DNA from 3 places in the Endozoicomonas sp. 2B-B genome. Region 1 is predicted to be linked to each of the others. Evidence: predicted binding sites of a transcription regulator. Region 1 holds the regulator's gene; each other region holds the start of a gene.
The links. The regulator LexA, encoded in region 1, represses DNA repair genes until DNA is damaged. The targets are predictions, from matches to a motif close to TACTGTNTANNTANACAGTA.
Positions count from the first base shown of each region.

Region 2: the regulator LexA is predicted to act here: its motif matches at 4,187-4,206, upstream of recN (DNA repair protein RecN).
Region 3: the regulator LexA is predicted to act here: its motif matches at 3,083-3,102, upstream of ACOMHB_RS17170 (YebG family protein).

Region 1 is NZ_JBLZMU010000001.1:3,676,830-3,687,976, forward strand. Features, by position in the region: gene ACOMHB_RS13985 (serpin family protein) at 1-1,685, shown strand, start outside; gene ACOMHB_RS13990 (serpin family protein) at 2,004-4,601, shown strand; gene ACOMHB_RS13995 (serpin family protein) at 4,928-6,628, shown strand; gene ACOMHB_RS14000 (serpin family protein) at 6,931-8,664, shown strand; gene lexA (transcriptional repressor LexA) at 8,914-9,516, shown strand; gene ACOMHB_RS14010 (SulA-like leucine-rich domain-containing protein) at 9,645-10,133, shown strand; gene ACOMHB_RS14015 (hypothetical protein) at 10,160-10,402, opposite strand; gene ACOMHB_RS14020 (PTS sugar transporter subunit IIB) at 10,580-10,885, opposite strand; gene ACOMHB_RS14025 (DUF6586 family protein) at 11,014-11,147, opposite strand, start outside.
Region 2 is NZ_JBLZMU010000001.1:5,989,839-6,000,985, forward strand. Features, by position in the region: gene dnaJ (molecular chaperone DnaJ) at 1-1,072, opposite strand, end outside; gene dnaK (molecular chaperone DnaK) at 1,278-3,197, opposite strand; gene grpE (nucleotide exchange factor GrpE) at 3,389-3,973, opposite strand; gene recN (DNA repair protein RecN) at 4,231-5,916, shown strand; gene ACOMHB_RS22190 (hypothetical protein) at 5,919-6,401, opposite strand; gene tfpB (type IV pilus assembly ATPase TfpB) at 6,491-8,233, opposite strand; gene ACOMHB_RS22200 (GntP family permease) at 8,547-9,863, shown strand; gene ACOMHB_RS22205 (CYTH domain-containing protein) at 9,806-10,465, opposite strand; gene ACOMHB_RS22210 (TIGR00153 family protein) at 10,722-11,147, shown strand, end outside.
Region 3 is NZ_JBLZMU010000001.1:4,390,260-4,400,286, reverse strand. Features, by position in the region: gene rapA (RNA polymerase-associated protein RapA) at 1-2,394, opposite strand, end outside; gene ACOMHB_RS17170 (YebG family protein) at 2,765-3,052, opposite strand; gene rluB (23S rRNA pseudouridine(2605) synthase RluB) at 3,207-4,118, opposite strand; gene scpB (SMC-Scp complex subunit ScpB) at 4,236-5,189, opposite strand; gene ACOMHB_RS17155 (segregation and condensation protein A) at 5,189-6,052, opposite strand; gene ACOMHB_RS17150 (tryptophan--tRNA ligase) at 6,195-7,409, opposite strand; gene ACOMHB_RS17145 (IS1182 family transposase) at 7,815-9,332, shown strand; gene ACOMHB_RS17140 (L-threonylcarbamoyladenylate synthase) at 9,488-10,027, opposite strand, start outside.

The DNA.
Region 1 (11,147 bases):
TGCAACCTATCAGACAATCAACCGAACCAATGCAATGGCAGACATCAAAACCGCCAGTTAACTCCCTGGAGGTCTCCGAAAAGGCTTCTAATATTGTTACAAAACTGATCAGAAAGCTGTCACTCAAAATCCTGCCTAAGGCCGTCAATGACGACAAAAGCAAGGTAGTGTCTGCTACCAGCCTGGCTCCGGTTCTGGGCATGCTTCTGGCGAGTATGGATGATAAAGAAAGGAAGGCATTGATTCTGGACATCCCCGTAGATACCTTAACTGATGACCTGGAGAATGCAATCCATAAAAAACTCGGTGAAGCCAGCGTAAAACACGCTTATAGTAAGGATCCTGATCAGAAACAGGCAGTCTCTTGCGCTGGCTTTATGGCTACTGAAGATGCCTCCAGGGATGAGCAGCTTGATCAGAGGCTGTCTGAATGTTATCAAACTGAAAAGCTCGACTGTCATGACAGCTCCGTAGCACGCGTCGCAGGAAGTTACATTAATGAGAAAACCAATGAAAAAATTAAAAACTTGTTTGATTGTTATCCTGAAACTGAGCGGGATAACATTAAAGCGGCCATTGGTAGCGTGATACAATTCGATTGTAACTGGGAGAAAGCATTTTCTCCAAATGATACAGTCCCGGGCAATTTTCTTTGCGCAGATGGAACTCATATTAATGACGTAAAGATGATGCAGATGTGGGAAAATTGCCACTATTCCTATAACAGAACATTTGGCGCCATAGCCAAAAATTTCCGATCTGTGAATGGAGAAAACCTTAGATTTGTTGCGATATCACCCCGCGAAGAAAGTGCAACAGCAATTAACTACCTTAGTTCCAAAATAATCACTGATCTGATTAGCGATACAAGACATAATAAAGCGATATTTAATATAACGCTACCTAAAATAAACGTAGTAGAAAGTTGTGATATTCAATTACTCGAGATAATTTGCGAGACATTTGGAACCGACGTAATAGTCGCACAAGACTTAGCAAAATTAGGCAAACCGGAAAATAGTAATCTGAGTATTCTTCTGAAGACTGTACTATCCATTAATGAAGAAGGTGCTCAGAAAAAGCTTTTGAGTGATGAAAAAATTTCTGTAAGGTGCTTACCCAAAGTAGGTAGCTTTGACTTTGTTTGCCCTGGTTACATTGCCATTGTAGACGAAAATGAAAATCGGTTGGTTGAGTTGATCATTAAGGATGGTCGTTTTTTTGAATTTGCTCCGGCCGAGACCATTTCTTCTGAAAGTTTGAGCACTGATGACTGTAAAGCTGAAAGCAAAAGAGCTAAAATCGAAACCAATACAAATGGTAGGAAAAAGCTTGCTTCCAAAAAACGCGGAAAAAGCGGTGAAGCTACTATTGACTCTATAATAGAGCACTTATCTGAGAAAACAAAAATCAAAAGTATTGATGCGAGTCCTCTAATACGTCATAGCTTTGATCCGAATGGGGAGTTTAATATCGAAAGTGCCTATTCAGGTAGATCTGATTTATCTATCAAAACTCGTACCAAGGAAGACGCTATTAAAATCAAAGATAAAATATCAGAATGGCTGGATTACAAACATGAATGTTTTGTTAAAGTTATCGAGATCTCTGATGGCTCTCATGTAGAAGTTTCATTTGACGCATGGGATGCACTGTTTAAGAAGTTAAAATCTACACATTCATAAATAAAGTGCCAAATCCGGAGATTAACCATCTCCGGTTTTTTTTAACAAAAGCTTAGCCTGTAGTTGCCCCCACAGGTTAAACAAACGGACAATTAAAGTTTTTGGGTAGAGATAACTTCACTATGGCAACCAGGCTCTATTGCTGGGAACAAGGTGTTATCGTAACTAACTAACCGGTCAGTTTTTTCTGAGAAAGGAAATACTTAAATATCAAGTACTAATGGCAATACTGTAATTCATCATTTATGACTATTTGCAATAGCATGGAAGCAGTGAGTTTATTCTCACTACTTTGTATCAACCAAAGGAGAGAATACTATGCACTCATTTACCCCAACCGGAACAATTAGAACTTCAAGCCAGGCAATGCAATGGCAGCCATCTAATATGCCAGCAACTTCCTTCGAGATCACCTCACAGGCTTCAGATATTGTTAAAAAACTGATAAATAAAGTGTCAATCGGGATCTTATGTACTCAGGATGCCAAGGACCACAAAAGCAAGGTGATCTCTTCTGTCAGCCTGGCTCCAGTACTGGGTATGCTTCTGTTGTGTATGGATGATAAAGCCAAAAAGGCATTGATTCTGGAAATCCCCGAAGAATCCTTAACTGATGAGCTGGAGACTGAAATCCATAAAAAACTCGGTGAATTCAGCAAAGACCACCCTTACGGAAGCCATCCTGATCAGTTGATCTCTTGCGCTAACTTTATTGCTTCTGCCTTTTGCGTCAGTTTTGAGCAGTTTGAAAAAATACTCTCTGAATGTTATCTAACCCAAAAGCTGGAAGGTGCTTTCTGGGACGTAGCTGATGTCACAGAAGCTTTTGTTAAGGATAAAACCAAAGGAAAAATAGAAAAGTTGTTTGATGGGTTGAACGAAGTTAAAGCAGTAATTGGTAGTGTAATACATTGCCGGGCTGTCTGGGAGGATAGTTTTTCTCCAGATGAAACGGCTGCTGGAAGTTTTCTATGCGCAAATGGAACTTGTATTGATAACGTCAAGATGATGTCTAAAACTGAAACGGTTCAATGTGCTTCTAACAGGAGATTTCGTGCCATCGCAAAGGAATTCCAATCTGTGAATGGAGAAGATCTTAAACTGGTCGCAATAAAGCCGCATAATAAAAGTGCCACAGCGATTGATAAACTTGATTCTGACACGATTAACGAGTTAACTGAACAATTAAATCATAGACAAGCGGAATATACGCTAACGCTACCCAAAATAAACATGGACAGTTGTGACACTCAGTTACTCAAGAAAATATGTAAGGTATTTGGAACTGACATAGTAGCGGGAGATCTAACAAAATTAGGCATTTCGGCAGATGATAATCTGGAGATGCTTCAGAAAATCATATTTTCTGTTGATGAAAAAGGTGCCAGCTGTGCGATGGCGACTGTTGCACAAATTCAAACAAGGTGCGAAAAACCTCGCTTTGATTTTGACTGCCCTGGCTACATTGCCATTTTAGACAAAAAAGGTAATCGGTTGATTGAGCTGGTCATTAAGGATGGCAGCTTTTTGGAGTGTGTTGGAGACCCTATAATCTCCACCGATGGAGAATCAGGCTCTAATAATCTGGCAAGTTTTAACAGTTTTTATATGTCTGATAGCGAAGATGATAGTTTTTATAGCGATGATGATAGTTTTTATAGCGATGATGATAGTTTTTATAGCAAAGATGATCAAGAACCAGTGCATCGCAGTAAAATAGATTTACCCACAAAAATAAAGCTGGTAGAAAAAGACTTATCTGCAATAACACGCTTATCTTTTGACCCTCTTGAAACTATAGATGTGAGTGCTTTTATAAAAGACTGTTATAATCCGGATGGAAAGCTTAATATTAAAAGCGCTAAGGCAGATAATCACAGGCTATATATGACAACATCTTCTTTGGATGACGCTAAAGATATTAAGAAAAGAATATTAAAATCCATTGGAGAAGACTATAGTTGCTATGTTGAAATTCGCGAAAGAGCTACTCCTATTCAAGTAGATGTTTTAATTAATCCTTGGAAAAAAATGATTGATCAAATAACTTCTGGATTTATCAGTTCTTATATTTCTGATAGCGAAGATGATAGTTCTTATAGCAAAGATGATCCAGAACCAGTGGATCGCGGTGAAATAGATTTACCCAAAAAAATAAAGCTGGTGAAAAAAGACTTATCTGCAATAACACGCTTATCTTTTGACCCTCTTGAAACTGTAGATGTGAGCACTTTTATAAAAGACTATTATAATCCGGATGGAAAGCTTGATATTAAAAGCGCTAAGGCAGATAATCACAGGTTAAAAATGACAACATCTTCTTTTGATAACGCTAAAGATATCAGGGAAAGAATATTAAAATCCATTGGAAAAGAATATAGTAATTCTGTTAAGATTTATGAAAGAGCTAAACCTATTCAAGTAGATGTTTTAACCAATCCCTGGAAAAAAATGATTGATAAAATAACTTCAGGACCTACCGATTCTTATATTTCTGATAGCAAAGATAATCCTATAATTACAACTGCTGAAAAACAGAGCTCTGATAATCTGGCAACTCTTAACGATTATGATATGCCTGATAGTAAAGTTTATACATCTGATGATCAATTCACAATTGAGAAAGATGTAACCGATCTAACTTCGATAGATAGGATTAGTACTTTAATACAACACCACTATAATCCGAATAGCGAGTTTGATGTTCGGATCGCTGTGGCAGATCATATGCAGCTAACACTCAATATGTCTTCTAAGGATGAAGTTATAGAGCTTAGAGAAAGAATATTAAAATCAATTGGAGATAAACATAGCAAATTTGTTAGGATACTCGGTCAAAATTCTCCTTTTGAATTAGAGGTTTCTTTTGAAGCTTGGGAAGCACTGCGCAATAAGTTAACTTCTAATCAATCATGAATCAATACAATGCCAAATCCGGAGATTAACCACCTCCGGATTTTTTATTAACAAAAGCTTAAACTATAGTGGCCCCATAGGATGGACAGACGGACAATTAAAGTTTTTCGGGCAGAGATACCTCCACTATGGCAACCAGGCTCTATTGCAGGGAACAAGGTGTTATCGTAACTAACTAACCGGTCAGTGATTTCTGAGAAAGGAAATACTTTAATATCAGTAATACTGGCAATGCTGTAACCCAGGTTTTATGGCTATTTGCTCAGCATGGAAGCAGTGAGTTTATTCTCACTAATTAATTTGTATAAAGTAAAGGAGAGAAGGCTATGGAATCAATGAGAACTTCTATGAATACGGCGCAGTGGCAGCCATTTAATCTGCCAGACACATCCTTACAGACTACCTCACAAGCTTCTGATATTGTTAAAAAACTGCTGGACAAAGTGTCATTAGGCATCCTCAGTGCCAAAGGTGTCAGGGACGACGAAAGCAAGGTAGTGTCTTCTACCAGCCTGGCTCCGGTTTTGGGAATGCTTCTGGCGTGTATGGATGATAAAGCCAGGAAGGCGGCAGTTCTGGGTATCTCGGAAGAAGAATTAACTGATGAGCTGGAGGCTCAGATCCATAAAAAACTCGGTGAATTCAGTGTAAACCACCCTTTCGCTAAGGATCCAGACCATAAACAGGCACTCTCTTGCACTAACTTCATAGGTTCTACCTCTGCCCTCGGGAATGAGAAGCTTAATCAGACACTGTCTGAATCTTATCACACCGAAAAGCTGGAATGTCATGACCATGACAGGTGTCTGGCCGATGTCGCTGAAGATTACGTGAAAGAGAAGACCAATGGAAAAATCGAAAAGTTGTTTCATGGTCATTCTAAAGCTCGACGAGAACTAATTAGAGCGGTATTAGGTCATGTGATGGAATTCGACGGTATTTGGAAAGATGAATTCTCTGAAGACAAAACGGACCATCGCCCATTTAATTGCGCAAATGGAAGTTTTATTAGAAACGTCAAGATGATGTCTTCAACTGAAGAGCTTCAATTTGTTGAGACCAGTGAATTTGATGCCATTGGTAAAGAATTCCAATCCGTGAATGGAGAAGACCTTAAATTAGTTGCAATACAACCACACTTTGAAGATCCTGAAATGATTAATAAACTTGACTCTGAAGCCATTAATCATCTGATTGAAAGATTAAATGATCGTAAAGTGAAGATGGATCTAAGACTTCCGAAAATAAAAATAGAGAATAGTTGTGATACCAGGTTACTCGACAAAATTTCTGAGGTATTTGGAACCAACATAATAAAGGCCGGGGATTTAACAAGATTAGGCGATTCATCAGACGGTGATCTGGAGATACTACAGAAGACCAAAGTATCCATTGGTGAAAAGGGAGCTTATGGTACAGTGGCCACTGCCGCAACAACTACTCTCAGGGACCCATCCTCTGAGCGTCCCAGCTTTGAGTTTAATTACCCTGGCTACATTGCCATTGTCGATGGACAAGGTAATCGGTTGCTTGAGATGGTGATTAAGGATGGCAGCTTTTTTGAGCTTGACGGCACACCCGAAATCATACCCGCTGGAAAACAGAGCTCTGACAACCAGCCAGCTTATTACGATTTTGACATGTCTGATAGTGACGATGATACAGAACCAAAAATCGATTTACCCACAAAAACAAAGATGGTACAAAAAGACTTATCTGCAATAACACGATTATCTTTTGACGTTCTTGAACATGTAGATGTGAGTAATTTTATAAATAACTATTATAATCTGGATGGGAAGCTTCATATTGAAAGCACTGAGGCAGATGATGTCAGGATAACAATAAATATGTCATCTCCGGATGACGCTAAACAGCTTAAAGGAAGAATATTAGAATCCATTGGAAAAGAATATGAATATGGACGTTTTATCAAGATTCATGATAGATGGAACCCTGTTGAATTAGATGTTTGCGGCGATGCCTGGAAAAAAATGATTACTAAAATAACTTCTGGACAATCATAAACAAAAAGCCAAATCCGGGGTTTAATCACCTCCGGATTTTTTTATTAACAAAAGCCAGAAAGCAAACTAGCCCCCATAAAATGAACAGATAGACAAGTTAATTTTTATGGCAGGAAACAAGATGTTATCGTAACTAACTAACCAGTTAGTGATTAATGCGAAAGCAAATACTTAACTCATAGTAATGCTACATAACACAGAATTTACGGCTATTTGAAAAGCATGCGCTGTCCGCAAACATGGAAGCAGTGTGTTTGTCCTGAATAAAAAATTAATTATTATCAGAGTTAGGAGAAAATATTATGCACCCTATTGGACATTCATTCAGACAATTTTCATTGTCATCGCAACCGCTAAATCTGCGAAACACATCCTTCAAAGCCACCTCACAGGCTTCATATCTTGTAAAAAAACTGATTGATAAAGTGTCATTAGGAATTCTGAACGCCGTAGACGCCAGGGACAATAACAGCAAGGTAGTGTCTTCTGCCAGTCTGGCTCCGGTTCTGGGTATGCTTCTGGCGAGCATGGATGATAAAGCTAGAAAGGCATCGGTTCTGGGTATCTCTAAAGAAGAGTTAACTGATGAGATGGAGATTGAGATCCATAAAAAACTAGGCGAATTCAGCGTTAACCATGCTTACGCCAAGGATCCGTACCAGATACAGAAGGCACTCTCTTGCGCTAACTTTATAGGTTCTGACTCTGCCGTCATAAACGAGCATCTTGATCAGATACTGTCTGAATGTTATCAAACCGAAAAGCTGGACCGTCCTGACCAGGACAGGTGCCTGGCTGACGTCGCAGAAGACTTCGTGAAAGAGAAAACTCATGGAAAAATCAATAAGTTGTTTCATGGTCATTCTAAAACTCGACGAGAACAGATTAAAACGGTAATTGGTAATGTGATGGAATTCGAGGGTATCTGGAAAAGTCCATTTTCTAAAGAAAAAACAGCTTCGGGCAAATTTATTTGCGCAGACGGAAGTATAATTGAAAACGTCAAGATGATGAAGTCAACTGAAAATGTTCAATTTTTTCATAACAGAAAATTTGGAGCCATTGGCAAAGAATTCCGATCAGTTTATGGTGAAGATCTTAAATTAGTCGCAATAATAACACCTGATGACAGTCCAACAGGGATTAACAACCTTGATTCTGATACAATCAATCACCTGATTGACGGATTAAATGGCTCTAAAATAGAGATGGATCTAATGCTACCCAAGATAAAAATAGACGGCAGTTGTGACACCAATTTACTCGACAAAATTTATCAGACATTTGGAGCCGCTGTCATAAGGTCTGAAGATTTAACAAGATTAGGCCATCCCTCAAATTGTGATCTGGAAATTCTTCAGAAGACCAGAGTATCCATTGATGAAGAGGGAGCTTATGGTCAAGTTGCCACTGCCGCAACAAGAACGCTCAGAGGGTTCGGTACAAAAAAACCACCACACTTTCATTTTGTCTCCCCTGGTTACATTGCCATTGTAGATGGACAAGGCAATCGGTTGGTGGAGATGCTGATTAAGGATGGCAGCTTTTTAGAATTTTATGCGGCTGGGAATGACTCAGCTGAAAGCTTGAAATCTAATGATTTGAAATCTGATAAAAGTTTGAAACCAAATGACTTGACAGCTGATAGCAAAATGACTCCTATCGAAAATTATAAAAATTACAGAAAATTAGATGAACCCAAAAAAGACGAAAGAATTATTGAAGAAACTATTAACTCTATAAAATATATGTTACCAGATGATGAATCTATTGATGTGAGCAAACTAATATACCATAGGTTTGATCCGAAAGAGGATTTTAATATCAAAAGTGCCAAAGCACTTAAATCCAGATTAGCTATCCATACTGGTACTAAGGACAATGCCCTTGAAATCAGAGAAAAAATATTAGAATGGCTTGATTACAAACATGTAGATTTTGTTAAAGTTTGGCATGGTTTTGATGGCTTTGAAGTAGAAGTTTCAAATGATGCCTGGGATGCACTGCGGAAGAAATTAACTTCTACACAATCATAAATAAAATGCGAAATCCGGAGATTAACCACCTCCGGATTTTTTATTAAAAAAAGCTTCAGGGACTCAGCTTGCGAATTTCAGCCAACAACTCATCACTATGGTGGCAAAGCATGCCTCACCTGCACCATTGACAACCCTCTTGTCATTTTTTACTTATCGTCGCAGCCTGGCAAGGTACTTAATAACTTGCCACCACAAGAATACTGTATATAATCACAGATACTGTATAAAAAAACAGACTGAGAGACCATGATCAAACTGACTAAACGGCAATCCGAGATACTGGACCTGATCAAATCTCATATTGAAGAGACAGGTTTCCCACCCACCAGGGCCGAAATCGCCAAGACCTTCGGCTTTCGCTCACCCAATGCTGCCGAAGAACATCTCAGGGCACTGGCCCGTAAAGGCGCTATCGAGATTACCCCCGGAGCCTCCCGTGGTATCCGCATTCCAGACAGCCAGCCTGAAGGCCTTCCGATTATTGGACAGGTTGCTGCCGGGAACCCGATCCTCGCCCAGGAACATATCGAAGACCACCTGATGCTCAATCCCGCTTTCTTCACCCCATCGGCAGACTTCCTGTTAAGGGTAAAAGGAATGAGCATGAAGGACATCGGGATTCTTGATGGTGACCTGCTGGCCGTTCACAAGACAACAGATGTTCGAAACGGTCAGGTTGTCGTCGCCCGGATTGAAGATGATGTCACCGTGAAAAGATTCGAGAAACAGAAAAACAAAGTATTGCTGCATCCGGAAAACGACGAGTTCGAAACCATAGTCGTTGATCTCACTCAGGATGCCTTTGCCATCGAAGGTTTAAGCGTCGGAGTCATCAGAAATCAGTCCTGAGACGGAATAAGATGAGTCTGACCATTATTCCAGAGACACTACTCACAACAGGCAGCTGTTGTTAAAGGCCCACTACGCTGAAGTGCGAATAACAAACAGCGTCCGGGCTATGCCAGAAGGAAGAATTTATGCTGTACCGAACCAGCAGTGAAAGGCACAATTTTTCAGCCCCAAGCTATCAGACCAATACAGTCTGCATTAACCCCTCGCGCCTAGAAAAGACTTTATCAGGAAAAACTGAAAAGTCTCTGAAGCCCAGTATTAATGAACTCATTCTTTCAGGTCAACCCTGGCAGGCAGAACAACTCCTGACGCCCATGCTCAGTCAGCTGTCCACTGACAGTGAACGTTGGTTGACCCTGATTCTGGCAGATGACACCAGAACCCTGCACTGGTTAAAGAATTGCGACTTAAATCATGACAAGGTGCAAATCTTTAGCTCCAACAATATTAATCAGACATTGGAACTCACCAGGAAAGCGCTGGCATCCGGAACCAGCCACACTGTCATCAGCTGGCTGGGGCATTTGGATAAAGGGTGGCTAAGTAGGCTTGAAAGCGCAGCCAGGAATGGACAGTGTCAGGGGCTGGCTATTCGCACTAGACAGGTTGCATGATGCCTGTCATTTCCATGAAAATAGAGTCAGTGCAGTACTCTGTTCTCAGGAATCTCTTCTTCAGAAGACTGCGGACGAGTAAGTTCAGCAACTTCACGCATGCCTGCATCAAACATGACCTTTGCCACTTGCAGGTGGTCCCCTTCAAGATACATCTTGGCTTCCTCTGAAAACTTCATAGTCAGCAGCGGCTCACCCTCGTCATCACTGCGTCGCAGAACGATCTCTCCTGTTGGAAGTTCCACAATTTCCAAAAACGATGCAGCCATATTTCGTTCCATAAATAGCGTATAAGAGGGAGAAATCATGCAGCATTGTGACTTATGATGCAATAGGTCAGTACAGAGTAATGCAAAGTGTTATTGCAGACTGGAAAGTAAAAACCCTTAAAAGAGCTGCAGCTTTTGCCCCCGTATTGCAGCATACACACGATAAACTGGAATTAATCAGGCTGTTAGCGACAGAGCAAAGCCCAATACTTTCGCACCATTCATCGTGCCATAATCAACAGGGCTAATCGCCTCAACCGGAACAGCATATTCGGCAGCACGCAGCTTGAGATCATTCAACATATATTTAACCTGAGGACCCAGCAGAACAACATCGAAACAGGCTACCTGTTCATCGAAATGACTAGCGCCGAAGGCTTCAACCTCGACTTCTTCACTCCGACTTTCAGCTGCTTCGCGCATTTTCTCCACCAACATGCTGGTAGACATACCTGCCGAACAGCACAGCATGATCTTAGTCATAAGACACCTCTGATCAAATTGAACAACAGCCATAAACAACAGAGTTCTAAACATTCCCACAATCATGCACGGTTTGAATCAATCCAGGCACACTATTATGAGTCATGAATCAGATCTAAAAAATCTAATCACCATTCAAGATTGAAATTTCTAAAGTGCCCTACCAACTCCTTGAGGGAGGCAAGAATACTCTTGGCACTTTCTGGCGTCTTAATACCTTTGGTGACTTCACTAGTATCCGAAGCAATCATAATCATACTGC
Region 2 (11,147 bases), 2.3 Mb from region 1:
GATGCTCCCCTTCGGCAGCAAAGGTTTCCTTCAACTCTTCCATCAGCTCTTTCTGGCGTTCAGTCAGATGCACCGGTGTTTCTACCACAACACGACACATCAGGTCTCCACGACTACCGCCACGCACCGGTGTGACGCCTTTATCGCGCAGACGGAACAACTTGCCAGTCTGGGTTTCTTTTGGAATCTTGAGTTTTACCCGACCGTCGAGGGTCGGAACTTCCAGTTCGCCACCAAGGGCTGCATCAACAAAGGTAATAGGTACTTCACAGTAGAGGTGCTTGCCATCACGCTGGAAGATCCGATGGTCTGCTACGCTCACCTGAACGTACAGATCACCGGCTGGACCACCATTGAAGCCCGCTTCACCTTCACCAGCCAGACGAATACGATCACCGGTATCGACGCCGGCAGGAATTTTTACAGACAGAGTCTTATATTCCTGAACCCGACCTTCACCATGACACTCACGACAAGGGTCTTTTATCATCTTGCCGGTGCCGTGACAATCAGGACAGGTTTGCTGAACAGAGAAGAAACCCTGCTGCATACGCACCTGACCCATGCCTCCACAGGTGGTACAGGTAACCGGAGAAGTGCCTTTCCTGGCACCAGAACCGTCGCAGGACTGACAGGCTACCAGGGAAGGAATCTTGATTTTCTTGGTAGTCCCCTTAACCGCTTCTTCCAGACTCAGCTCCAGCTGGTAGCGCAGATCAGCACCTCGCTGAACAGAGCTGCGGGAGTGGCCGCCGCCACCAAAGATGTCTCCAAAAACATCACCGAAGACGTCACCGAAACCGCCAGCTCCACCGAAGCCGCCAGCTCCACTGCCGCCCATATTGGGATCGACACCGGCGTGACCGTATTGGTCGTAGGCGGCACGCTTCTGATCATCAGAGAGGATTTCGAAAGCCTCGTTTACTTCCTTGAAATTCTCTTCTGCCTCTTTGTCATCAGGGTTACGGTCAGGGTGGAACTTCATAGCCATGCGGCGGTAGGCCTTCTTGATCTCCTTGTCAGAGGCCCCCTTTTCTACGCCCAGTACTTCGTAAAAATCACGTTTTGCCATCAGTAACACCCTGTGGTCAGGTTCCGTCAGATCACCTGACCGAAATAATCCAAATCGCTTTCATACATCGGGATCGATCCCGATTTATTGAATCAGAGACTGTTTGGAAAATCAGCGAAACTTTTCAGACAGCCTCTTAAACACAAGAGCGCGGGAGAAAGCTCCCGCGCCGCCAAATCAACTCATACCGCAGCGCGGAATGGGTTTACTTCTTGTCATCTTTCACTTCTTCGAACTCGGCATCTACGGCGTCGTCCGCAGCGGAAGAAGATTCAGCTTCCTGAGCACTCTCAGCACCCGGCTGCTGGGCTTCAGCGTACATCTTCTGAACCAGACCGGAAGAAGCTTCAGAGAGTGCCTTGGACTTCTCTTCAATCAGATCCTTGTCGTCACCCTTCAGCGCTTCTTCCAGAGCAGTCAGAGCTTCGTTGATCGCACTCTTCTCTTCTTCAGTGGCCTTATCACCGGCTTCTTCCAGAGTCTTGCGGGTAGCATGTACCAGACCATCGCCCGTATTACGGACAGCCGCCAGCTCTTCAAACTTCTTGTCTTCAGCCGCGTTAGCTTCAGCGTCCTGAACCATTTGATCAATTTCATCGTCAGACAGGCCGGAAGAAGCCTTGATCACAATGGACTGCTCTTTGCCAGTAGCCTTGTCCTTGGCAGAAACATTCAGGATACCGTTGGCATCCAGGTCGAAGCTGACTTCAATCTGAGGCATGCCACGTGGAGCCGGTGGAATGTCAGACAGGTCAAAACGTCCCAGAGACTTGTTGGCAGAAGCCTGCTTGCGCTCACCCTGACAAACGTGAATGGTTACAGCACTCTGGTTGTCATCAGCAGTAGAGAACACCTGAGACTTCTTGGTCGGAATCGTGGTGTTCTTTTCAATCAGGGCAGTCATAACTCCACCCATGGTTTCGATACCCAGAGTCAGTGGAGTGACGTCCAGCAGCAGCACGTCTTTAACGTCACCCGCCAGAACCGCACCCTGGATGGATGCACCCATGGCTACCGCTTCGTCAGGGTTCACATCTTTACGAGGTTCCTTGCCGAAGAAAGCAGCAACTTTTTCCTGAACCATTGGCATACGGGTTTGACCACCCACCAGAATGACTTCGTCGATGTCAGACAGATCCAGGTCGGAGTCCTTAACCGCCAGACGACATGGCTCCAGAGAACGCTGAACCAGGTCTTCAACCAGAGACTCCAGTTTAGAGCGGGTGACTTTAACGTTCAGATGTTTAGGACCGGTTGCATCGGCAGTGATGTAAGGCAGGTTAACATCAGTCTGCTGAGCAGAAGACAGCTCAATCTTGGCTTTTTCAGCAGCTTCTTTCAGACGCTGCATGGCCAGAGGGTCACCTTTAAGGTCGATACCCTGGTCTTTTTTGAACTCTTCTGCCAGGTAATCGATCAAACGCATGTCAAAGTCTTCGCCACCCAGGAAAGTGTCACCGTTGGTGGCCAGTACTTCGAACTGGTGCTCGCCGTCAACATCGGCAATCTCGATGATTGAGATATCAAAAGTACCACCACCCAGGTCGTATACAGCGATGGTCTGGTCACCCTGCCTCTTGTCCATGCCGTAGGCCAGAGCAGCAGCAGTTGGCTCGTTAATGATACGCTTGACATCCAGACCGGCAATACGGCCAGCATCTTTGGTTGCCTGACGCTGAGCATCGTTGAAGTATGCAGGTACGGTAACCACCGCTTCAGTAACAGACTCGCCCAGGTAGTCTTCAGCGGTCTTCTTCATTTTCTTCAGGATTTCAGCAGAAATCTGAGGCGGCGCTTTTTTGTCACCTTTAACTTCAACCCAGGCGTCGCCATTGTCAGCTTCAACAATCTTGTAAGGAACCATCTGGATGTCTTTCTGAACCACATCGTCTTTGAAACGACGGCCAATCAGACGCTTGATGGCAAACAGGGTATTGTCAGGATTGGTAACGGCCTGACGCTTGGCTGGCTGACCTACCAGAGTCTCACCATCGTCAGTGAAGGCGATGATAGAAGGCGTTGTACGACCGCCTTCAGCATTTTCCAGAACCTTGGCTTTTTCACCATCCAGAATAGATACACAAGAGTTAGTGGTACCCAGATCAATACCGATTATTTTACCCATTGTTCAATCTCTCCATTGCCCTGATTCCAGGACGAAATTCTTTAGTTCAATTCTTTAATTCTTCAGCTGAGGGCTGCTTGCCAGTGTCTGGTGAGCAGCTGTTTTTGGCCTTTGAAATCAATATGGGATCAATCGATTTGATTTCAAGGCTGTTGAAATATTCTTTTTTGAATATTCCTCAGCAAAATCACTTATTTGGAAACAACAACCATAGCCGGACGAATCAAACGACCATTCAGCTTGTATCCTTTCTGGAAAACATCAATCACGGTGTTGGCTTCAACATCGGGATTCGGAACCATCGACATGGCCTGATGGAAGTTCGGGTCAAAAGGCTGACCACTGGGGTCTTCCTGAACTACCGCGAAGCGTCCCAATGCATCCAGGAACTGCTTCAGAGTCAGCTTCATACCTTCTACCAGGGCTTCGTGAGACCCTTCTGCCTGTTCGGCACTTTCAATGCCTTTTTCCAGGCTATCAACCACTGGAATCAGTGCGTCAACAAATTTTTCCAGAGCAAATTTGTGAGCCTTTTCAACATCCTGCTCGGCACGACGCTTAATGTTCTGCATTTCAGCAGCAGTACGCAGAGTCTGATCTTTCGCCCTGGCAAGTTCTTCGTTGAGTGCTTCCAGCTGACTCTCAAGGCCGTCGGTCAGATTACCTTCACTGTCGAGTCCAACACCACCCTCTTCGTTCAGCAGGCTTTCTTCTGCCTGCTGCTCTGTGGCTTCTTCCGTTACCTGCTCTTCAGGTTTGCTGCTTTCTACTGTCATTCCAGAATCTCCGACCGGGAGGCAATCATTTAGATGAAACGTATATTGGGTCACGAATTCCGGATTCAAGACCTGAAAAACAGTTTTTTTAACGCAAGCGATCATTTCGCAAAACACCGGGCCGCAAAACAAAATCACAACGGCCCCCATCTCATTCAGTTCAGGATCAGTGGATTTTTTCAGCTCTGACTTTACGAATCGCACACTTCAGGTTACTGTATATATAAACAGTAAAGCTACAGTAGCGGGTATTTATCATGCTGACCCAACTGTCCATCAGCAACTTCGCCATCGTTGACCAGCTGGATCTGGACATCCATTGTGGAATGACTGTCATTACCGGCGAGACCGGTGCCGGTAAGTCCATCATGCTGGATGCTCTCGGTCTGGCAACGGGTGACAGAACCGATAGTCACTGTGTTCGTCAGGGTACTGACAAAGCTGAGATTCACGCTTCTTTTGATATCAGCCAGTGCACTGCGGCAAAAGCATGGCTGCAAGAAAAAGATCTGGCCAGTGATGATGAGTGCATTCTCCGAAGAGTCATTACCAAAGAGGGACGGTCCCGTGCCTATATCAATGGGACTCTTTCTCCCCTTGCGGATCTTCGGGCCATTGGTGAACGGTTAATTGATATCCATGGCCAGCATGAAAGCCAGTCGTTACTGAAAAAAAGCAACCATCGACTGCTTCTGGATGATTATGCCGATATACAAAAACTGGCCTCCGAAGTGGCTCGCACTGCCCATCAGTTCAACCAGACACATGATGAACTGACCACTCTCAGCCATAATCGCAGGGAGCAGGATGAACGAGTGCAACTGCTCAGCTATCAGCTTCAGGAGCTGGAACAGCTATCACTTCAGGAAGGAGAGCTGGAACAACTTGAGCAGGAACTCAAACAGTTATCCCATGCTGAAGGCACTCTTTCCGTGTGTCACGAAATCAATGCTATCTGCTCAGACAACGAGGCAGGTAACATTCTCCAGAAACTCTCCACCTGCCTGCAGCGCCTGAGCGATCTGCAAATAGATCACCCAGCCATCAACAACACAATTGAAATGATGTCCTCTGCCCAAATTCAGGTCGAGGAAGCGGTAGGAGAAATCAATCACTTTATCGATCATTTTGATGCCGATCCCGCCAGAATGCGGGATGTGGATGAACGCCTCAGTGCTATTTACGACCTTGCGAGAAAGCACAGGGTTCAACCCGAAGCGTTATTGGAAAAACAAAGCACGCTTGGCTCTGAGCTGGAGAGCATCCAGTTCAGCGATGAACGGGTTGAAGCATTACAACAAAAGCTGATCGAACTAAAATCCGAGTTTCAGAACCAATGCGAAAAACTCTCCAGAAAACGTCAGTCTGCTGCCAGACAACTTGAAAAAAAAATCACTAGACGCATGGCTTTGCTCGGCCTGCCACACGGAGAGTTCATCATTGCCCTGACACCGATAGAGGGCAGCATGCTCTCAGCCAATGGTGCTGAAGAGGTCGAATTCCTGGTGACGACTAACCCGGGTCAACCACCCAGAGCACTGGCTAAAGTGGCCTCTGGTGGTGAACTATCGAGAATCAGTCTGGCCATTCAGGTGATAACCGCTCAAACCTCTCACATTCCCAGCATGATCTTTGACGAAGTGGATGTCGGCATTGGCGGTGGCACCGCAGAAATTGTCGGAGCCATGCTCAGGGAGCTGGGAGAAAGAAGTCAGGTAATTTGTGTCACCCACCAGCCTCAGGTAGCATCCCAGGGGCATCAGCATTTGCATGTCAGCAAGAAGGTTCGCAATGCTAAAACTTCCACTGAGATCGTCGGCCTGAAAGGCGATTGTCGTGTTAAAGAGGTGGCCCGAATGTTGGGCGGTGTAGAAATGACCGAGTCCACACTCAACCACGCAAAAGAGATGCTTAGTCTCTGTGTTTCAAGGTCTGCCGCCTGAAATTACCTTTGCAGCTCCTTAATCAGTAACCCCATTCCTTTAGCCAGTTCCTTCACGGCTTTGGGTGCATATTCTATTTCAACCCAACGTTCATCCTTATCGGGATATAAAATCCAGCAACGCTGCTCAATACTGGAACAGTCTGACTCCAAAGTATGGCCAACGCCGAACACTGTCAGGGTGTTATTGTTTCGGACCAGCCCCCGCTCCAGTTGCTGATGCCGAGTCACCACCAACTCCCCTTCCCGGTTGGCTCTTACAGAATACTCTATGGATGAGTTTCTGGCTCCACCTTTAATTGCGTTAGCCTTGAGCAGGCTGTTCAAATAAGACTCCAGCACGAGATCAGCCACAGCCGGATCAAAATCCTGCTGCATCTGCTCAACAAATGATTGGGGTTTTTCGGCAGGCTTCAGTTCCATTACCTTCTGCGCTTGTATTGCAAAGGGTAATAGCAGCAAGCCTGTAAGGATAAGTGTTTTCATTATTATCTGACTGTTCCACTGTCACTTCACATATTAATATCGAATAGTCAGTGGGAGACTGCAACCATTTCTTCTTAAAGCTGAGTCAATCAATGCTGCTGGTCTGGTGTCACTCTCATCACTTCTTCGATGGTTGTTAATCCTGTTGCTACTTTCTGAGCTCCGGAAAGGCGAAGACTGTACATACCTTCTTTGATGGATTGACGACGAAGGCTTTCTATATCAGAAGTCTCTGCCAGCATGTCCTTAAGAGATTGAGACATAGGCATTAACTCATAAACACCCGCTCGCCCCCTGTATCCGGTATCCCTGCATTCCAGACAACCCACAGGTTGAAAGATCTGCGAAGGCGCGGGGGCTGTCCAGGGACGAGTCAGGGATTTCCAACCAGACTTATCGAGTTTTACAGGCTGTTTGCAAGAAGGACACAGTGTTCTGACCAGCCTCTGTGCCATAACTCCCAGAACCGTTGCTTTGATCAGATAGTGGGGAACACCGAGTTCCAGCAGACGGGTTATTGCAGACGGCGCGTCGTTGGTGTGTAAAGTGGAAAGCACCAGATGCCCGGTCAGCGCCGCCTGAATCGCCATTTCAGCGGTTTCCAAATCCCGAATCTCACCCACCATAATGATATCCGGATCCTGACGAAGCAGCGCACGCAGGCCGCTGGCAAATGTCAGATCAATATTATGCTGAACCTGCATCTGATTGAAGCTGGACTCCACCATTTCAATAGGATCTTCAATAGTACAAACATTCACCTGATCAGAAGCCAGACTTTTCAGCGTCGAATAGAGCGTAGTAGTTTTACCTGAACCAGTAGGGCCCGTGACCAGAACAATCCCGTTGGGCTGCGCGGTCATATGAGTCCAGCGACGTTCGTCTTCTCTGGAAAAACCCAGCTCGCCAAATCCCTTGACCAGAACATCCGGATCAAAAATCCGCATCACCAGCTTTTCCCCGAAGGCGGTCGGCAGGGTTGAAAGTCGCAGTTCAACTTCATTGCCATCCGGGTTGCGGGTTTTAAGTCGGCCATCCTGTGGCTTTCTTTTCTCTGCCACATTCATACGACCCAGAATCTTAAGGCGACTGGTTACGGCAGCCGCCACCTTGGCAGGCATCTGGTAGATCAGGTGTAGCACCCCATCAATTCGAAAACGCAGGTGAGTCTGCTCTCGTCTGGGCTCAACATGAATATCACTAGCCCTTTGTTCAAAGGCATACTGGAGCAACCAGTCGACAATATTAACTATGTGCTGGTCATTGGCGTCCGGAGCCTTCATATTGCCCAGCTCAAGCATCTGCTCAAAGCTGTTCAACTGAGTGGACTGGACGCCGTTGTGTTCATTAGCACCCAGGACAGACTTTGCCAGTCGATAAAATTCCGAAGTGTATCTTCGAATATCGGTTGGATTGGCGACCACCCGCCGGATTTCCTTGCGGTTAATATGTCTGAGATTATCCTCCCAGCCAATGTGCCACGGCTGTGCTGAAGCGATCACAAGCTCGTCAGCCGAGACTTCTACTGCCAGAATCTGATGACGTATGGCATAAGCGTGAGACATGACCGGAGTAATGGCAGTAGCATCAATTTTCAGAGGGTCAATGTGAAAATACTCCTGGCCTGACAGATCTGCCAACCAATGCATCAGGGTATCGAGATCGAGAGAGCCGCCACTGCGGGCGTCCTTCAGATCCTGTGAGGCAATGTACTCCAGAGGGTGAAGCTTAAGTTGATCAGCATTTCGATGACGAGCCAATATTTCATTGGCTTCCGATTGCCTGATCCGACCCGTCTGAATCAGATCAGAGACCACTGTCTGCAGATCCAGAAGGAGTTCTCTGTTGTTGAGTGAGGCCCTGAATTTATTGGCGTTTGACTTCGGCTCACGGACACTGGACACTGTCGTTTCCTTTTACCTTGAAAAGCTTTCCATCTCGCTATTCTCCACTAAACCGTCAGCTTATGCCTATAAGAAAATTCAGGCTTTTAAGCAGAAGTTCAATTCAGCAATGGTTCAACTAAGTATATCGCCAGAATAAACCGCGACTGATGTCTGTTATAAATGGCTTTCTGGATACGAGGTGACCCATTCCCCTCTATACTGACTTTTACTCAATACCATTCTCTCAAGACACTCCGCTGTGGCCCCATCAATACTGCATAGTTTTCTGTTCATCCTTTCACTGACAGCCCTCATTCTGATATTGATTGGTCGTCTCAGGTTTTCGCCATTCATCGTCTTGCTGCTCAGTGCTTACGCCACAGGTTTTTTTTCAGGCCTGCCGATCTCTGAACTGACTCCCCTCATATCCCGTGATATGGGCAAGACGTTCGGCGACGTCGCTCTGCTCATCATTTTTGGGGGATTACTGGGAAATATTCTGGAGAAGTCGGGCGGAGCCGTCCTTCTCGCAGAGAAGCTGATTCTCTCTATCGCCAGGCGCTTTCCTGCGTTAGCCATGGGTATAGCCGGATATATTATTTCTATTCCCGTTTACTGTGACTCTGGATTTATCCTGCTCAACAGTATCAGGCAGTCTATTGCCCGGAGAGTGCAGTGCAACCCGATCTCTCTCAGCGTTGCTCTGGGTGGAGGCCTGTTTGCAACCCATTCTCTGGTCCCTCCCACACCCGGGCCCGCAGCGGCAACCCTGATTTTGGAAATATCTCCGAGCCTGACAATTCCCTGGGCGCTGGGAGTGGCTCTCCTGGTCACTTTTGTAGCTATTCTCTGGGGTAAATGGGTCACCCGCTGGCTGAATGATGAGAGCCAAGTAGTCAGTGACCCTCCTCAATCCCCCCCTGCTCATCAAAAGAATGTCTGGACAGCGATTATCCCTATCCTTCTGCCTTTGCTACTGATGTCCATGGCTAACTTTCAAACAGGCAATAAAGAGCAAAGCTGGACTGCTTTCCTTTCACAACCTGCCAATGCTCTGTTCCTGGGTTTGCTGGCCAGCCTGCCTTTGATTCGACACTGTAAGACCGGACTGACTGAGATGTTCAGTGAGAGTATTCACTCATGCGCGATGATTATCTTGATCATTACAGCCGGTGGGGCGCTTGCGGGAATGCTGGCTCAGACCGGACATATAGCCAGAATTGCTCAAGGACTGCCAGAGAGCCTTGGACTGATTTTGCCTTTTCTCGTAGCCGCTCTCTTCAAAACCGCCCAGGGTTCTAGCACCGTGGCCTTAATCAGTGCGGCTTCGATGATGGACCCCTTGCTGCCTGGCTTGGGTCTGGACTCCCAAAATGGTCGACTGTTGACCTTTTTGTCGGCGGGATGTGGCTCCATGATGGTTACCCATGCCAATGACAGCTATTTCTGGGTAGTCACCCAGTTTTCCGGAATCAGCCCGGCCACAGGCTTTAAGTCATTCACCCTGGCCACCCTGCTTCAGGCTTTTACTGGGCTGGCAACCGTGCTGGTGCTGGCTGGATTCCTGAAGATCTGAAGCAGTTCAAATCCTCTCTCGGCCTTGCTCTTGTCTGCAGGCTTCAAATCAATGGTTTTTGCCAGTTCATCGGCAATCATTTGCAGTGCATTTTCATCACCCTTCACCAGCTCGAGCTCCAACTCACAGATGACACTGCTCTCATCTCCTGAGCGGACAAACCCGTAATCCAGAGCAACTTCAACCCTGGCATCTGGCTCAGACCACTCCACCAGCCAGCAGGTACGATCAAAATCGGTCGAGAAAAGCGGTATCAGGGACTCTGGGGGAAAAGCTCCCAATGATTCTGGCCAGACTTTTTTTAACCCTTCCATATCCAGTTCCGGTCGCTCTATTGACCACTCCCACTCCCCCCGGCGAGTCAGTCCGTCAAGACTCTCACCTTTGGTTTTAAGCGTTTGAAAAAGCTGACCATTTTTCTCTCTGATACGCAAGGCAACCCGAGCCTGATTTAGTGTCAGAGAGGCCGTGTCAAAGTAGGTATTGCCCAAATGAAAGGTTTCAGGTGACGAGCTGGCGAACTTTTTCCAGAAAGTCAGTGTCTTAAGAAGAGGTATCTGCTCTTTTGGCAGCGACAACTTTAACTCTGTTTCAGTATTCATGGGTTATCTGACCGACGGCTTAAAAGGGTCATTTTACCTGTAACAACAAGGGCTTGTTATGAAAAATGAGCGTCAGAATGGCCACAGCACTTCCAGTGCAGGTGGCGTTTCAATGCATAATTTTCAGCCAGCTCCTATAATTTTTGGTCAGCCGCCCTCTTCCAGGGAACGGGATGCGATGTTAGTTCTGTAAGTCGTTCGCCGCAAACGACGAGGAGTCTGACCCCTAGAAATTTAATCCGACAGGTCTGCGACTATGCCAACCAGCAATCTACTCTCGAGTGTATTTGGCCGATCTCCTATTGGTCCGATACAAAAACACATAGCCAAGGCACACGAATGTGCCATACAGCTGGAACCATTTTTCAAAGCAGCATTTGATGGCGACTGGCTGGAAGTTGAAAGTATTCAGCAAACCATCGTAGAGCTGGAGCACGAGGCTGATCTCATCAAAAAGAACGTTCGACTCTCCCTTCCCAAAAGCCTGTTTTTGCCAGTGCCCAGAAATGATCTTCTGGAGATAGTGACGGTGCAAGATAAAGTAGCAAACAGGACCAAGGATATTGCCGGCATTGTGCTGGGCAGACAAATGATGATCCCCCAGGAGATGAGGGAGGCTTTTATGGACTACCTGAAACGCTCCATTGCCACTTCAGCGCAAGCAGTCAGGGCCATGGATGAA
Region 3 (10,027 bases), 710 kb from region 1:
AGCTTTGTTTTTCAACAGAGCCACCGAGGTATTGCCCATCTCACTGGTGAGAAGCATGTCCATGCTTTCACGAACCATGGGGTGCTCCCAGGTGAGGAAGTGCATGTCTTCCCGGGAAAGGGCCATATCCCGATCAAAGGTGACGGTAATACCGTCAGCCGGAAGGCCCGGGAAGGAGGTCACCATATGGCTGCCCGGACGCACAACAAGACAATGTTTGGAATGATCTTCTGACTCGACGCCAAATCCTTCAAACAGCTTTTCCATATAGCGCTTGAGCTGCCTGGGTTCTTCCTGTGCTTCGATGTCGTTAATCAGATCTTCACTGGAGAGGGTGCCACGGGAGTTGATTTCCAGCAGGCGATCCCGACCATTGTGAAGGTGTTTATTCATTTTTGCATTGAGATCTGCGGTTTCTTCGATCAATGGTTGAATGTCTGCCAGTGTCGTTTTCTTTTCAGGCGCCAGTGCTTCAGTGAATGCTTCACCCAACTTTTCAAAGACCATGCTGCCAGACGGGCAAGTATCGGCGAAGGCATTGAGGCCCTGATCATACCAGTGAAACATTAATTCCTGTCCGGTGCCCTCTATAAAGGGAACATGGATTTTGATGGTCTCAGTCTGGCCAATGCGATCGAGCCGTCCAATACGCTGTTCCAGCAGATCCGGGTGAGCAGGCAGATCAAAGAGCACCAGGTGGTGGGCAAACTGGAAATTGCGACCTTCACTGCCAATTTCGGAGCAGACCAGAACCTGGGCACCGTATTCCTCATCAGCAAACCATGCAGCCGCTCGATCCCGCTCTACGATAGTCATGTTCTCGTGGAACACTGCCGTGGGTATACCAGACACAATTCTGAGAGCGTCCTCGAGATCCAGAGCGGTATTGGCATTGGCACAGATCACCAGCACTTTCTGTTTTTTAAGCAGCTTCAGCAGGTTAATCAGCCAGTCGATGCGTGGGTCTACCTTCCACCAGGGGTCCATATCATCAACACAGATATGGGATTGGTAAGCCAGTTCGGGGTAGAGCGAACCACGGGCTTCGGTTTCTTCTTCCTGGGCAATCTGATAAAGCTCGGGCAGCTTCTGGGCGTACCCCTGAACAACACGGCCGGGGAATCCTCCCACCGCTGCACGGGTATTTCTGAACAGAACCCGGCCAGTACCATGGCGGTCCAGGAGGGTTTTTAGTAGCTGTTCGCGGGCCGTTTCTTTTTGTTCAGAAGAGCCATTATTGATCAGGTCGATCAGAGGCTGACAATCGTGACCCAGGAAACCGGTCAGGTGCTGACAGGCGACTTCCGGCAGGTGGTTATTTTCCAGCAGCTCTTGAACCGCTTCGGCCACAGGCTCATAGTTTTTTTCCTCTTCCTGATAGGTCACCAGATCGTGGAAACGATCAGGGTCCAGCAGACGGAGCCGGGCAAAGTGACTTTCGGGTCCCATCTGTTCAGGTGTTGCTGTCAACAGCAGCAGGCCGGGAATTTGTGACGACAATGTTTCCACAACCTGATATTCACGGCTGGGGTTTTCTTCTGACCAGACCAGATGGTGAGCTTCGTCGACGATCAATAGATCCCAGTCGACCTCAAGAGCTTGCTGAAAACGATGTTCGGACTGGCTCAGGAAGTCCAGGCTGCAGAGAATCAGTTGCCCCGTGTTGAACGGGTTTTCATCTTCAGTCGCACGGCAACGCTCTTCATCAAACAGTCCGAAGTGCAGATTGAAACGACGCAGCATTTCAACCAGCCACTGATGCTGAAGTGTTTCCGGTACCAGAATCAATACCCGACTGGCTCGTTCAGTGATCAGTTGCTGATGCAGGATGAGACCGGCTTCAATGGTTTTACCCATGCCGACTTCGTCAGCCAGCATCACTCTGGGAGCATGACGTCCAGACACTTCACGCGCTATATGCAGCTGATGAGGTATCAGGCTGGTACGGGCACCGAGCAGCCCTCTCACAGGAGAGCTTAGTAGTCGACAATTGTTCAACAGAGTTTTGTATCGCAGGGAAAAGTTGCTGTTTTGGTCTATTTGACCCGCCAGCATTCTGTCCTGCGGTTTGTTGAAATGAATAAAGTTGCCCAGTTCCGATTCGGGAAGCTCTTTGGGCTTTCCGTCGGGAAGAACGCCTCTATACAGTAGCAGACCATTCTCTTCGATGACTTCTGTCACCGTCATGGTCCAGCCCTCGTGACTTTCTATCTTGTCACCAGGATTAAATTGTACCCTTGATAGCGGGCAGTTATTAATGGAGTAGAGCCGGGTTTCACCGGTGGTGGGGAACAATAGGGTTACCATGCGACTATCGAAAGTCAGAACGGTACCCAGCCCTTGTTCAGTTTCGGTGTCACTGATCCAGCGCTGTCCAGGAACGAAGCTCGTCATGTCGTGACTACATACCTTGCCAGACAAAAAGGCCGATATATTAGCGGAATTCGCTGTATTAGCAACCAGTACAAGTGCTACTTGGCGGGTTGCTTCACTAGTGTCTTGGTCTGATTATGGGAAAAATGACCTTTAGAACCGCTGTTTTTGGTAAAAAAAAGGGTTTCTCTATGAGGAATGAAAGAAAGACTTTTTTTCACAAAGAGCTATTTTAAAGCTGAACCTGAAGTGAGTCAGAGGGAAATGGATGATTGTTTTTACCCATGCTCTTTATTCCTGATTCGTTCTAAATGGGAGGGGATAAAAAAGGGTTTGTGGCAGAGCGGATCAGGGCTTTCCGCTCTTGGTTATCGGATATTGGCAGGCCAGCTCAGGCCGAAGTCTGATCCTCATTTGGGTCATTGTCTTGCTCAGCAGTCTGGCCTATCTCGAGCACCAGGTCCGGTTTGCCTTTAAAGGCTTTGGCGAAGGCTTCCTTGTTTTTGGCGAACATCAGGCCGATCTCTTCTGCCAGTTGCTCATCAATTTCAAAGTGATCTTCCAGCAGGCTGGTGATATTCCCGGCCAGTTCCAACATGCGATCGTATTCTTCAGCGGCTTTTTTATCTGTAAACATGCTTCCGTCCCGGTCAACTCGCCACATGGGGGTAATAGACATGGGCCTCTCCTGTCAGGTGTGGTTTAGATTAACTGTATATAAGTACAGTTAATCTGTCCAGTGAGAACCCGGTCAGGGCCAGCATGGAAACTCATTAAAGCATATTCAGGGTATCACCAAGAGCTCCAACTCGATGGCTGGAGCTCAGATAACATCAGCGATGCCTGTTCTTTTTGAAAGCACCAGGCTTTTTGTGAGGCGAGGGCCGCTTCTTGTTGATAGCAGGTTTACCACGGGTGCCTCTGGTTTTCAGGCCGGTTTTGGTGTGTCTCGGATCGACTCTGCGAGTTGGTGTGTTGGGTGCGGGTGATAGCTGAACGGCTGCCGCCAGTTCGTCGATGTCAGTTTTTTCTACTTCTTCCCATTGACCCATGCGCAGGTGGTCAGGAATGATGACATTGGCAAAACGAACTCGTTTCAAGCGGCTTACTGTCAAATCCTGTGATTCCCAGAGTCTGCGCACTTCACGGTTACGGCCTTCCAGAAGGCAGACATGAAACCAGCGGTTGATACCCGAACCGCCTGAGTCAACAATATCGGTGAAACGGGCAGGGCCATCTTCCAGCTCGACGCCATCGAAGAGGTTTTTAACTTTCTGCTCTGTTGTATTACCCATCACTCGAACAGCGTATTCACGTTCAACCTGGTAAGAAGGGTGCATCAAGCGACTGGCCAACTCACCATCGGTGGTGAACAGCATCAGTCCGGAAGTATTGATATCCAGACGGCCAATGGCAATCCAGCGTTCGCCCTGAAGTCTGGGCAGTTTGTCAAAAACGGTCGGGCGGCCTTCCGGGTCGTGGCGGCTGCAAATCTCGCCTTCCGGCTTGTTGTAGGCGATGACACGACGGATTCCGGAAGCATAGGTTTCCAGTTTGACCGGGCGGCCGTCGACAGCAATCTTGTCTTCAGCTGAGGCTCGGTCGCCGAGGCTGGCCTGTTCTCCGTTGACGGAGATTCGACCTTCGCTGATCCAGCGTTCCATCTCACGGCGCGAGCCCAGGCCGGCGCCCGCCAGGATTTTTTGCAATTTCTCACCCTGGGGAGGAGTGGTTTCAGTTGTCATGGTATTTACGGCTATGCCGCTCTGTTTCTCAATCAAAGGGGCCAAAGTATAGCGATTCAGGATAGGTTAAGACAGCGTGGATTTCCGTGGCTGTTCCATCGGGTCATCAGGCATTGCTCAGGGGTTAGTTATTTCGTTTGATATTTCCACGGGTGTTTCTACTTCGGAAGCAGGCTCTTCTTCAAAGGATGGATTTGTCGCCTGGTGTGCGACTTGATCCTCTTCAGCGAAAAGTCCTACCGACGAATCTGATATATGGGTGTCCTGTTCAGCCTCCTGTTCAGCCTCCTGTTCAGCCTCCTGTTCAGCCTCCTGCTCAACCAAAGGTTGTTCAGGTTTTGGTTCATCAATGTTCTTTTTACGGATCAGATCGTCAAAGTTATCTGGCAGATCAGCTTCCAGTTCATCCAGTTCGGCAAATAGCTCATCAGAGGATTGCTCTTCCACCTCAGTGTCCTCCTGAACTTCAGCGTCCTCTGCCACTGGTCTGCTCTGATCGTTAGCTTCTGCCAGTTCCCGGGCTGCTTCTTCCAGATTACGAATCTCGGACAGGGGGGGCAGTTCATTGAGATTTTCCAGATTAAAATAATCCAGAAATTGGCGGGTAGTGGCAAACATGGCCGGACGCCCCGGGACATCCCGGTGACCTACCACCCGAACCCATTCGCGGTCCTGAAGGGTTCGTATAATGTTGCTGCTGACGGCCACCCCGCGAATGTCTTCGATTTCCCCCCGGGTGATGGGCTGCCGGTAGGCGATCAGGGCCAGGGTTTCCAGCAGTGCCCGTGTGTAGCGCTGTGGTTTTTCTTCCCAGAGTCTGCCAACCCAGGGTGACAATTCCTGTCTGACCTGGAAGCGGTATCCCGATGCCACTTTTTTGAGTTCAAAGCCCCGTCCTTCACAGGCTTCAGAGATAGCTACCAGAGCCCCACGAATCTGGTTGTCATCCGGGCGCTCTTCCTCAGAGTAAAGGTCTTCGGGGAACAGTGCGGCCAGCTTTTCTTCAGTCAGGGGTTTCTGGCTGGCCAGCAGAGCTCCTTCCAGGATACGTTGCAGTTGTTCTGCTTCCATCAGTCAATCCGTGCCTTTACGTGAATGGGGCCAAAAGGTTCATTCTGAATGAGTTCGATCAGGGATTCCTTGATCAGTTCCATCACCGCCATAAAAGTAACGACAACGCCGAGTTTGCCTTCCTCAAGCCGGAACAGGGCAACAAAGGGAGTGAAACGCTCAGAGGTCAGCATGGAGAGAACTTCACTCATCCGTTCACGGGTGGACAGGGCTTCCTGTTCAACCTGGTGACTGACGTACATTTCTGAGCGGCGGAGTATTTCTCCCATGGCCAGCATGATCTCTTTGAGATCCACTGTCGGATGGGGGCGTTCCTTTTCCAGGTCGGGTGGGGCCGCACTGGCTTCGTGCAGATCCCGGGTCATTCTTGGCATTTGATCAATATCTTCTGCGGCTTTCTTGAAGCGCTCATATTCCTGCAGTCGACGAATCAGCTCGGCACGAGGATCTTCTTCCTCGTCTTCGTCCTCAGAGACCCGGGGCAGCAGCATTCGTGATTTGATTTCGGCCAGTGTCGCGGCCATGACAAGGTATTCAGCTGCCAGCTCAAATTGTCCTGATTCCATCAATTCTACATACTGCATGTATTGCTCTGTAATGACTGCCACCTGAATGTTCAGGATGTCCATGTTGTTACGCTTGATCAGGTAGAGCAGCAGGTCAAGAGGCCCCTCAAAGGCTTCCAGAAAAACTTGCAGGGCATCCGGTGGGATGTAAAGGTCGTCAGGCAACTTGGCCATGGGCTGACCCATAACCCGTATCTGGTGTTCAATGAGTTCAGGCTCAGAGTCCGATTGAGCTGGCGTTGTCAGCTCTTCAGGGGGTTGTTCTCCGGGCTCAGCCACGGTTTCCGTGGAGGTCATTGATGCTTCACCCTGTTTCGAATCCTCTAACTGAAAAAAAGCAGTTTGACCGACAAACGGTAAAACTGCTTTTTATGACGATCAGACTCGAAGAACCTGACCTGTAGTTTGTAATAGCTGATACTTCACTGAAACACAGTGTTCAACGATAGTCCAGTCCTATGGCTTCCCGAACCTCCCTGAGGGTGTCCTGGGCTTCGTCCCGGGTCTTTTCGGTCCCTTCGGCGATGATACTTTTTACGACATCGGGATTGTTTTCCAGTTCCCTGGCTTCTGAACGAATAGGCTCCAGTTCAGCCTGTACCGCTTCGATCAGGGGCTTTTTGCAGTCAAGGCAGCCGATACCTGCTGAGCGACAGCCTTCCTGAACCCAGTCTCTGCGTTGTTGATCTGAATAGACCTGATGCAGTTGCCAGACCGGACACTTTTCCGGCTCGCCCGGATCATTCCTGCGAATGCGAGCCGGGTCTGTGGGCATCTTTTTCAGTTTTGACGCTACGCTGTCCTGGTCTTCCCTGAGGCCGATGGTATTGCCGCAGGACTTGGACATTTTCTGACCATCCAGACCCGGCATGCGGGGCTGTTCAGTCAGCAAAGCCTGAGGTTCCGGCAAGATAACCTTACCTGTCCCTTCCAGATAGCCAAACAGTCTTTCCTGGTCGCCCAGGGTGATATTGCTCTGTTCTTTGAGCAGCGCCTTGGCCGTGGCAAGAGCTTCGTCATCCCCGTGTTCAAGGTAGGCGCGACGGAGCTTGCGGTAGAGGTTGGCAGTTTTTCTGCCCATTTTGCCGATAGCGGCCTCGGCATTATCCTCAAAGCCGGGCTCCCGACCATAAAGGTGGTTAAAGCGTCTGGCGATTTCCCGGGTAATCTCCACGTGGGCTTCCTGGTCAGCACCGACAGGAACCAGACCTGCACGGTAGGCAAGGATATCGGCGCTTTGCAGGAGTGGATAGCCAAGAAAGCCGAAGGTAGAGAGATCCCTTTCCTTCAGTTTTTCCTGCTGATCCTTGTAGCTGGGCACTCTTTCCAGCCAAGAGAGCGGGGTAATCATGGAGAGCAGCAGATTCAGTTCTGCATGCTCCGGAACTCTGGATTGTATGAACAGGGTGGCCGAACCGGGATTGATGCCAGTCGCCAGCCAGTCAATGACCATGTCCCAGACTGAATCTTCGAGTTTTTCCGGCTCTTCATAGTGAGTGGTCAGCGCGTGCCAGTCAGCTACGAAGAAAAAACATTCATACTCATGTTGCAGCCGAAGCCAGTTTTTTAATACCCCATGATAATGGCCAAGATGTAATCGGCCAGTAGGTCGCATGCCAGATAGAACACGCGACTGTGAGTCTACAGCGCTCAAGAGGCTCTCCCGTTAGAATCCTGAGTGAACAGGGTACGACAGTTTGCACGACGGTAAAAGCGTGTTTTTGCCAGCAGTGAATAAATCAGCCATGGTGACTGAAACAAATTTTTGTCGCCCCCGAAGATGAAAAATGTTTCACAGTAAAAAAAATCTGTCATGAAGTCGGATTTCTCTAGCAGCCTGTCGGACTTAAGCGTCCGTAGCGAGGATTGCAAGAAATTGAGGATAAAAATCTCTGTTTCTGAGGAGAATAGCGAGCTATTTGACGAAGAAACAGGGGTTTTTAGACCAATTTATTGCAACCGCAGTAGGACAGTCTTAAGTCCGACAGGCTGCTAGGAGCCTGACCGAGAATAGGCTTATCTGTTATGATAAGCCTTAAACCAACTCCGATGATGCCAGATGTCACCACCACCAAAATTCAAGGACAGCCCTGTTGAGTTTGACCAGCATCTGCTGTTCCCAACCAACATTTTCGACCTGCTTCCCAAAGACCATGATTGTTTCGTTTATGAAAGCATTTTTCAGAACATCGATACGTCTGAGGTTGAAAAAAAATATCACCACCTTGGTCAGCACGCTTACCCTCCAAAGCTCATTGTCGCTATTCTGATCTACGCCTATAGCCATGGTGTTTTCAGCTCCCGTCAGATTGAGCGACGGTGTCGACAAGATCTGGCGTTCATGTATATCTCACAAATGAACTGCCCAAATTTCAGGGTTCTGGGAGATTTTCGTAAGGAAAATCTGTCGTTTTTTCATGACTGCTTCAAACAGTCCGTCAAACTGGCCATGGAGCTCAAAATGGCATCACTGGGCCATATCAGCCTGGATGGCTCCAAGTTCAAAGCCAACAGCTCAAAGCACAAGGCCATGACCTACGGAAGGCTCAAGGCTAAAGAGGCAGAACTCAGTGCAGAAGTGGATGAGCTGATCAAAAAAGCCAGTCAGTGCGACCAGGAAGAAGACGACGCCTACAAAGCAAGCAACGGCTACAGCATTCCTGAAGACCTCCAGTTTAAAGAGGAGCGTCTGAAAAAAATCAAAGCGGCCAAAGAAGCCCTTGAAGAACGCGAAAAAGCCCTGAACCCTGATGAGCCTATTGACGACAAAAGGCAGATAAGCTTTGCAGACCATGATGCCCGGATCATGAGCAAGAAAAGTTACTGTGAGTACAGCTACAATGCTCAAATCACCGTAGATGCTGATAATCAGATCATCGTCGGCCAGCACATCAGCCAGCAAGCCAATGATGTTCAGGAGGCAGAGCCTGCTTTGGAAGCACTGTCTGAGACAACCGATGGTGCTGTAGTGGATAAGGTGAGCATGGATAATGGTTATTTCTCAGGGCCAAACCTGCATGTGCTGGATAAGCATGAAATAGATGGCTACATAGCCACCGACAGAAAAGAGAAGCCAGCAGATACCCAGCTTAAGGACTCTGAGCGTAAGTTTGTCAAAGCAGATTTTGACTACGATGCAGAAATGGATGTGTTTATCTGTCCGGCTGGGGAGAAGCTGATAACTAACCCAGACAGCAAGGCCAAGAGGCAGAGTTACCGGGCGAACAAGGACGCATGCAGGAAGTGTGTTTACCGTTCACAATGCAGTGGCTCAAAAAAGGATGCTGGCAGGGTCATCCGCACAGACAAGTTTGAGCCCGCGCGGCAACGTATGAACAAGAAAATGGAGACAGCCAGTGCGAAAGCAATCTATGAGCGTCGTAAGGTCATTGCAGAGCCACCGTTTGGTCATATAAAAAACTCAGGGTTCAGGAGTTTTAGCCTTCGTGGTAAAGAGAAGGTAGAAGCAGAGTTCTCACTGGTATGCACGGCACACAATTTCAAAAAATTTGTGAAGGCCGCTTCAACGGGATCAATCCGTCTTGAGAATTTAAAAGGGGTTAAAAAAGCGGCATAAAGGCTGTGAAAAGGCCTAAATTTGCAAAAATGAGCAAAATTACACCAAAAATTGGATGTTTTTTGCTCATCCTGAAATTTTAGAGAGCCTCTGGGGATCTAGTTACGCCATTCTCGGTCAGGCTCCTAGCAACAGATTAGTGCATTGGATCGGATTCAGTTGAGAAACGGTTCCGGATTGCCTTTACCTTTCCGTAGGACTTCAGGCGTTTCTGCCAGCAAACTGATCACGGTGGTTGGTTCCATACCTCGATAACCTCCATCAATGACCAGGTCCAGCTGGTTTTCAAGTGTTTCACGAATGTCGTATGGGTCCAGCATGGGTTCATTGTCACCTGGCAACTGCAGAGTACTGCTCATTAAGGGCGCGTCCAGTTCATTGAGCAGGGCGCTTACAATACTGCACTCTGGTACTCGTAAACCCAGGGTTTTTCTCTTGGGATGCATCAGGCGGCGAGGCACTTCACGGGTGCCTTTGAGAATGAAAGTGTAAGGGCCGGGTGTATGATGTTTCAGTAGACGGTATTGAACATTGTCGACCTGAGCGTAGGTGGCCAGTTCAGAGAGATCTCTGCACACCAGTGTGAAGTTATGCTTTTCGTCCAATCGACGAATCTGGCGAATGCGCTCAACCGCTTTCTTGTCACCGATCAGGCAGCCCAGGGCATAGGCTGAGTCAGTAGGGTAGGCAATCAC